Regions from separate parts of the Sphingobium sp. TomTYG72 genome, predicted to be linked through region 3. Evidence: riboswitches for the same ligand, from Rfam matches in the RefSeq annotation. Region 3 holds a riboswitch; each other region holds the start of a gene.
The links. Region 3 has a riboswitch for cobalamin ahead of ACZ5U1_RS13590 (cobalamin biosynthesis protein CobG). Riboswitches for the same ligand answer to the same signal wherever they lie in the genome.

Region 1 (2,256 bases), on a different replicon from region 3:
AAGAAGATGTCGGTGTCGAGGTCCGCATGGATATAATAGCCGCGCAGGTCGAGGCTGAGATTGTCGGTGAAGGCGAGCTTCAGCTTGGCATGGGTGGCGATGTTCTCATAGCCGTCCTTCTCCGTGCCGCCTTTGGCCGCGGAGATGCCATCGGTACGGAAATAGGCGACGCCAGCGCTGGCTGAGGCAATCCCCGCGCTGCCCGAGATGTCGGCTTTCGCATTCAGCGTATCGGCATAGCCATATTCAACCGAAGCGTTGCCGCCCAAGCCTTCGCCCGGTTCGGCGGACATGATGTTGACGACGCCACCGATGGCCTGGCTGCCATAGACGACCGAGTTGGAGCCACGCAGGATTTCGATGCGACGGATGTTGCCGGTCAGCAGATTGCCGAAGTCATAGGCGTCGCCGATGACGCTGGGGTCATTGATCTTGACGCCGTCGAGCAGCACCAGCGTCTGCGTCGTTTCCGCGCCCCGGATCGAAATGCCAGTCACGCCGCCAACGGCATCGGCGCGGTTGAGGCGAATGCCGGGGGTCGTGATCAGCAGGTCCGCGACGCTGACATTCTGGCGCGTTTCGATCGTCTTTTCGTCGATCACGGTCACCGCCTGACCGACCTCGTCGGTGGGTTGCTCGATGCCGAGCGCGGTTACGACGATCTCGTCCGCGTCTGCGGCGAGCGCGGGGGTGGCGGCGAGGAGCGCCAGCAGTGAAATTCCGGTCCTGATCATGTTCTGTCTTCCCTGAGCGCCATGCGACATGAGCCCAGGGCCTGCCGCTTGCGCGGCCGGTGTGCGGGAAGAAGAGACGCCAGCCCCGTCACGCGCACCGATGCGGCCCTGCGCCGCTTCGTCGCTCAGACGGAAAACCGTGCCCGGACCGATCCCTGGACCCAAGGCAAGAGCGACCATGCGCCGGTAGGTTTCCTGGCTCGCGGGTCGTCGCGGTGATGCACGCCTTCCCGGACTTTTGGTCCAGTGGCTGGTCCCCCTCGCCTCCCCCTTTGAAGGCTTGCGGGTTTCCCTGTGCATCGCGCTCGCCGCTTACAGTTGCAGGGACAGCCGCGGAGTTGGACGGTGATCCCGTCCGCACCGCATTCCCTTTCCCGCGCGATCTTCATGTCAGCGGTTGCCCGCTCACGCGGCGCGCCATAGGGGAAAGTGAGGCTATTGCCAAGGAGTGGATCGATGCGATTGCTGGGCGCGGTGCTGGCGGGTGGGCAATCCAGCCGGTTCGGGAGCGACAAGGCTTTGGCGCTGATGCCGGACGGGCGCACGCTGATGGAGCATGCGGTGGCGGCCATCGCGCCGCATGTGGAGGCGGTGGTGGTCTGCGGGCGGAGCGTCGATGGGCTGACGGGGCTGGCGGATCGGCCAGCGGCGGATATGGGGCCGCTGGGTGGGCTGAACGCGGCGCTGCATTACGCGCTGGGCCAAGGCTATGACGCGGTGCTGACGACGGGGTGCGACATGCCCTTCTATCCGGCGGCGCTGGTGGAGGCGCTTATGGGTGAAAGTGCGGCAGTGTTGAAGGGGCAGCAGTTGGCGGGCTTCTGGCCTGCGTCGCTCGCGGACGAACTGGACGCGCATCTGGCGGAAGAGAATAGCCGCTCGATCTATGGCTGGCTGGATCGGATCGGCGCGCGGCTGGTGGAGCGGCCGGAACTGGTGCTGCCGAATATCAATCGGCCGGAGGACTTGGCGCACTGGCGCGAGCCGAACTGAGCTTGCCGAAGCCCCCTCCCTTCCTTCCAACTAAGTTCGGGGGCGTTCGGCAAGCTCAGGGCAAAAGTTGCGGCGAGCCGGTCTTCAAAGCGGAAGAGCGACGCTGGCTGCAACCTCTACTGGCATGGACGTGCCCGCCACCGCTTCGCCGATCAGCAGCAGGGTCGGGTCTTCGTCGCTGATCGTGGCAACGAGGAAGGCAAGCGCAGACAGCTTCCCCCGGATCAGGCGTTCGGTGGGGAGGGAGACGTTGACCGCCACCATAACCGGCGTTTCGGGATCGCGTCCGGCGGCGATCAGCTGGCGGCTGATCTCTCCAGCGGCGGCACGGCCCATATAGATGCCGAGCGTACCGCCGGGACGGGCCAGCGCTTCCCAGTCGAGCTTGAGCGGTTCACCGGCTTTCAGATGCGCGGTCACCAGCGTCAGGCCCCGTGCCTTGCCGCGCAGGGTGAGCGAGGCGCTACCGCTTGCGGCCGCTGCGCTGGCGGTGGTGATACCGGGGCAGATGTGGAAACGGATGCCGTCG
Region 2 (2,256 bases), 470 kb from region 3:
AGCGACATTCCTCTCCATCTGGAGGGACATCATCTCGCCACCAACCGCCGCATCCTCTGCGCCAGCCCCGCCTATCTTGCCGCGCATGGCATTCCGGACAAGATCGCCGACCTCCCCCGCCACCGCCTGCTCGCGGCCGATGGACAATTGCCATGGCGGCTGGTGAATGGCCGCGCGCGCAAGCTGATCGACGGGCACAGTCATGTCCGCACCAACAGCAGCGAAATCGTCCGCGAACTCGCCCTGACCGGCGTCGGCATCGCGTTACGCTCGCTCTGGGACGTGGGCGACCTGATCGCGGGAGGCAGCCTCGTCCGCGTCCTCGATAGCTGGGAAGGACCCGAGGACCTCGCCGTCCACGCCGTCCATCCCCGCGCCGCAGGCCGTCCCGCCGCCGTAGACGCCTTCATCGCCTTTCTGCGCGAAACCTTCCGCGATGCATCGTGGAACAGGGGCAGCTCGTAGAAAGAAGCCCCCATGGAACGCGCACGCAACTCCCTGAAAAGCGCAGAAATTCGCTTCTGAAGTCATTTCCCATGCTGCTGTCAAAAAACAGAAGCTTTTCGAAGTTAACCTGCGTAATGGCAGCGGGAAACAGGCCGATGTTATCGTTCGTGCCATAAGAACTTAAGAGAGGATAAGGGCCATGCGCCCCAATGACGCGTCACATTTTTCCGCCTGCGCCGCCCAGGAAGCGCGGCAAGCCCGGGAAGCCCGCCTGCGCGGCGCCGACCAGGCCACCATCGCCCTCCACAACGAACGCGCCGTCCGCTACCAGGCCATGGCGCTGCGCCTCCAGCGCGAGCGTGGCGCGACGCTGAACTGATTGCCAGACCCCATCCCCTCTCCCCTTCAGGGGAGAGGGTGCCGAGCGTAGCGAAGGCGGGAGAGGGGAACGCAAGCACGACCGCCGATCCCCTCTCCCCAACCCTCTCCCCTGAAGGGGAGAGGGAGCAAGTTACCTAACCCAACCACCCTTGCCCAACCCCCACAGCTCCGCTATCGCGCCCGTCACCCGGGCAACCCCTGGGGAAATGATCGCGCCGGTGCCTCGAAAGAGGCTTAAAAGGGAACATGGTATAGGAGGCACCCGCCTCCCAAAGCCAGGGCTGTCCCTGCAACTGTAAGCGGCGAGCGCGATGCACATCGCCCCTCCTCATAGGTAGGATGGGGCAAGTCACTGGGCCGGACGCTAAATCCTGCGAGGCCCGGGAAGGCCGTGCATCAAGCGATGACCCGCGAGCCAGGAGACCTGCCGGCGTCTGGTCGCTCTTGCCTTGGTCCAGGGGATGGCCGCGGCACGGTAACTCCGTCTGAGCGACGAACGAGCGGCAAGAGGCCGCTTCGGTGACGTTGGCGGCCGCCTTGGGGGCGTCCGGCTGCCCGCGCGCGCCGGTCGCCGTCTGGCGGCAGGTCTCTTGCCGGATGTCGCCAGACGCCCGGAGTGCATGAAGTGAAATTACCCAACCAACTCCACCGCGCCGCCTGCGCGCTGACTGCCACGTTCCTCCCCCTCCCCGCCTTCGCCGCCGACGCGAACGACGCGGCCGACGACGCCAGCACCATCATCGTGTTCGGCCGGGGCGAGGACAAGATCGGCACCGCCCATGCAGCCAGCGAGGGCAGCGTCAGCGGCGCGGACCTGCTCGTCCGCCCGCTGCTGCGCGTCGCTGAATTGCTCGAAGCGGTGCCCGGCATGGTCGCCGCCCAACATTCGGGCAGCGGCAAGGCCAATCAATATTTCCTGCGCGGCTTCAATCTCGACCATGGATCGGACTTCACCACCTATATTGACGGGGTTCAGATGAACTTCCGCACCCACGGCCATGGCCAGGGCTATCTCGACTTGAACGGCCTCATCCCCGAAATCATCGCGCGGGAGGATTTTCGCAAAGGCCCCTACCGTGCCGATGGCGGCGACTTCGCGCTGGCAGGCGCGGCCTATATGAGCACGATCGACGGCTATGACCGGCCATGGGTCGCGGCGGAGGGCGGCTCCTTCGGCTGGCGCAGGCTGGCTTCAGGCGGCACCGTCAAGGCGGGCGCAGGCAATCTCACCCTCGTCGCCCAAGCCAAGGCCTATGACGGCCCGTGGCAGGAGGCCGAACATCTGCGCCATTATGCGGGCTTCGCCAAATATACGCTTCCCGCCGGGGCCGGTAAGATCGACGCCACGCTCCACGCCTATCGCGCGACATGGCGCCCGACCGAGCAGATTCCCGAACGGATCATCGGCACGCCGATCTGCCCCGACGT
Region 3 (2,256 bases):
GGGCACTTGGCTGTCGTTCAGGGTGCAGATGATCGCGTTGCCAGCGGGCAGGCGAGCGCGCGTGATCCCTTCCGACACCATCCGCGCATCGCACAGGATCGGCGCGCCCGCCTCCAGAGCGGCAATCGCCGCCTTGGCGAACTCAGGGGAAAAGCGGATGTGCGGGGCAAGACCGGTCATGCCCGCCGCGTGGATCATCCGCACGGCGACCCGCTCTTCCTCCGGCGAAAAACGGTCCAGCGCCGATTCCGCGCGGATCATGCGGAAGGATTGGCGATAGATTTCCGCGCCGTCGGTTTCGTAAAGATGCGGCATCAATGGGCTCCGAAATGGGCGAATATCTGATCGGGCGACAGGCCCGCATGCAGCGGCGGCGCACCTGCGCGCGCATCATGGGCAAGGTCGAAGCGGCCCTCGCGCCCGGTCAGCACGACCGGCGCTTGCGAGGGGCGGGCGCAGCCCTTGGCGCAACCGGAGACATGCAGTCCTGGCACAGAGGGCGCGAGCCGCGCGGCCAGTTCACGGGTCGCGACGCTGGACTGTGGGCAGGCAGGAGCACCGGGACAGGCATCGGCGGAAAGGCGTGGGTCGGCGGGATCATCGCCCGGCGTTTTGCTGCCTTCCAGCACCAGCCCCCGCCATGGCGTGACCCGCACCGCCTGCATATCGTCCGTGATCATGGCAAGCAGCGTCGCAGCCTCGATCCGGCCAAAGGGCGCTGCGCGAAAGGGACCGGGCGCAGCGGCCAGCGCTGCGGCACGGGATCGCGCGGGGGCGGGGGCTTCGACCGCAACTTCGGGCAGCGGCGCATCATGTCGGGCCATGCGTCCCGCCTGAACGCCACCGCTCGCCACGAACCAATGGGCCATGCGGATCAGCCCCTCCGCTGCGCCCGCTGCGTGGACCGGGGTGCCATGCGCTCGCCCGTCAGCCCGCAGGATCAGCGCGCCGCTCTCAGACCGTTCCACCCTGAAATCGGCCGGAGCGTCGCTTAGCACCGGCGCGGGGCCGACGTCGATCGCAAAGCCAACCTTCGGGGGCAAATCCGGCAAGTCGTCCAGCCGCCCAGCCAGCTCCGTCGCGATAGTCGCGCTATTATCACCCTCACGCCAATCCGGGTTGATCAGCATCGGCATCCGGCCGTCCTGCTCCGCATCGGCATGCGCCAGCCCCAGCGAGACCAGCTGCTCCATCAGCGCGGCATGCTTCGCTTGGGCCACTCCCCTGATCTGCAAGGCCGCGCGATTGGTAACGTCGATATGGCCGTTGCCAAAGGCGATGGCGGCTTCGCACAAACCGATCGCCTGCGCCCGGATCATCCGCCCCAGCGCCGGGCGCACCCTTACCAGCAGGCCGTCGCCCGCCATCATCGGCCGCCATGCGGTCGGGCACCAGCCGCGCACGCCTGTGCCGACCGCGTCGCACGGCATCAGCTCCTGCATTGATCCAGCCCTCCCGCACCAGCGCCACGACAGACGGACGGCACGCACAGGCAGGCGGACAGGCCGCACGCCTGCACGGCCGCAGCCGCACGAAATTCGTCGCTCAAACGGAGAACCGAGCCGTGACCATCCCCTGGATCATGGCAAGAGCGACCTTTGCTCCGGCAGGTCTCCTGGCTTGCGGGTCACAGCTTGGCATGGGGCCTTCCCGGATCGCTCCAGTGGCTGGCCGCCCCCGTTGTCGGGACTGGCCGGTCCATGCCTCGCTCGCCGCTCACAGTTGCAGGGACAGCCGCAGATTAGGGAGGAAACCCTCCCGCACCGCATTCCCATTTAAGCCCCTCTAGCGGGGCACCGGCGCGATCGATGAACCGGGCGGACCCGGCTCGACCCGCTTCATAAGGGGGATACAGGGGAAAGGGAAGTAGTCACAGGCCGCTTCCTTGCGTCAATCACCTGCCGCCGCTACGCCCGCATCAACATGTGCAGAATGGAGAGGAAAAGATGAGCGATTTCAGCTTCGAAGCGACCAGCCGCTTTCTGGAAACGGACAAGGGGCGGCTGCATTATCATGAAGCGGGATCTGGTCCTGCGCTCCTGCTCCTCCACGGTTCAGGACCCGGCGTCACCGGCTGGGCTAATTTCCAGGGCAATCTGCCCTTCTTCTCCCGGCATTTCCGCACCATCATTCTCGACGCGCCTGGTTATGGGAAGAGCGATCCCGCCGATGGCGATCCGGTGGCTGTCGCGCGGGATGCCGTCGTCGCGCTCATGGACGGGCTTGGCATCGGTGCCGCGCATGTCGTCGGTAACA

Region 1: another riboswitch for cobalamin. It lies ahead of ACZ5U1_RS00490 (TonB-dependent receptor plug domain-containing protein); the one in region 3 lies ahead of ACZ5U1_RS13590 (cobalamin biosynthesis protein CobG).
Region 2: another riboswitch for cobalamin. It lies ahead of ACZ5U1_RS15780 (TonB-dependent receptor); the one in region 3 lies ahead of ACZ5U1_RS13590 (cobalamin biosynthesis protein CobG).

What each region holds. Positions count from the first base shown of each region.
Region 1 covers NZ_AP027336.1:97,450-99,705, reverse strand. Annotated here, with positions in the region: gene ACZ5U1_RS00490 (TonB-dependent receptor plug domain-containing protein) at 1-734, opposite strand, end outside; cobalamin riboswitch at 903-1,163, opposite strand; gene mobA (molybdenum cofactor guanylyltransferase) at 1,191-1,727, shown strand; gene cobA (uroporphyrinogen-III C-methyltransferase) at 1,812-2,256, opposite strand, start outside.
Region 2 covers NZ_AP027337.1:509,001-511,256, reverse strand. Annotated here, with positions in the region: gene ACZ5U1_RS15790 (LysR family transcriptional regulator) at 1-465, shown strand, start outside; gene ACZ5U1_RS15785 (hypothetical protein) at 647-826, shown strand; cobalamin riboswitch at 1,028-1,274, shown strand; gene ACZ5U1_RS15780 (TonB-dependent receptor) at 1,454-2,256, shown strand, end outside.
Region 3 covers NZ_AP027337.1:40,539-42,794, reverse strand. Annotated here, with positions in the region: gene ACZ5U1_RS13595 (precorrin-8X methylmutase) at 1-315, opposite strand, end outside; gene ACZ5U1_RS13590 (cobalamin biosynthesis protein CobG) at 315-1,442, opposite strand; cobalamin riboswitch at 1,589-1,816, opposite strand; gene ACZ5U1_RS13585 (alpha/beta fold hydrolase) at 1,947-2,256, shown strand, end outside.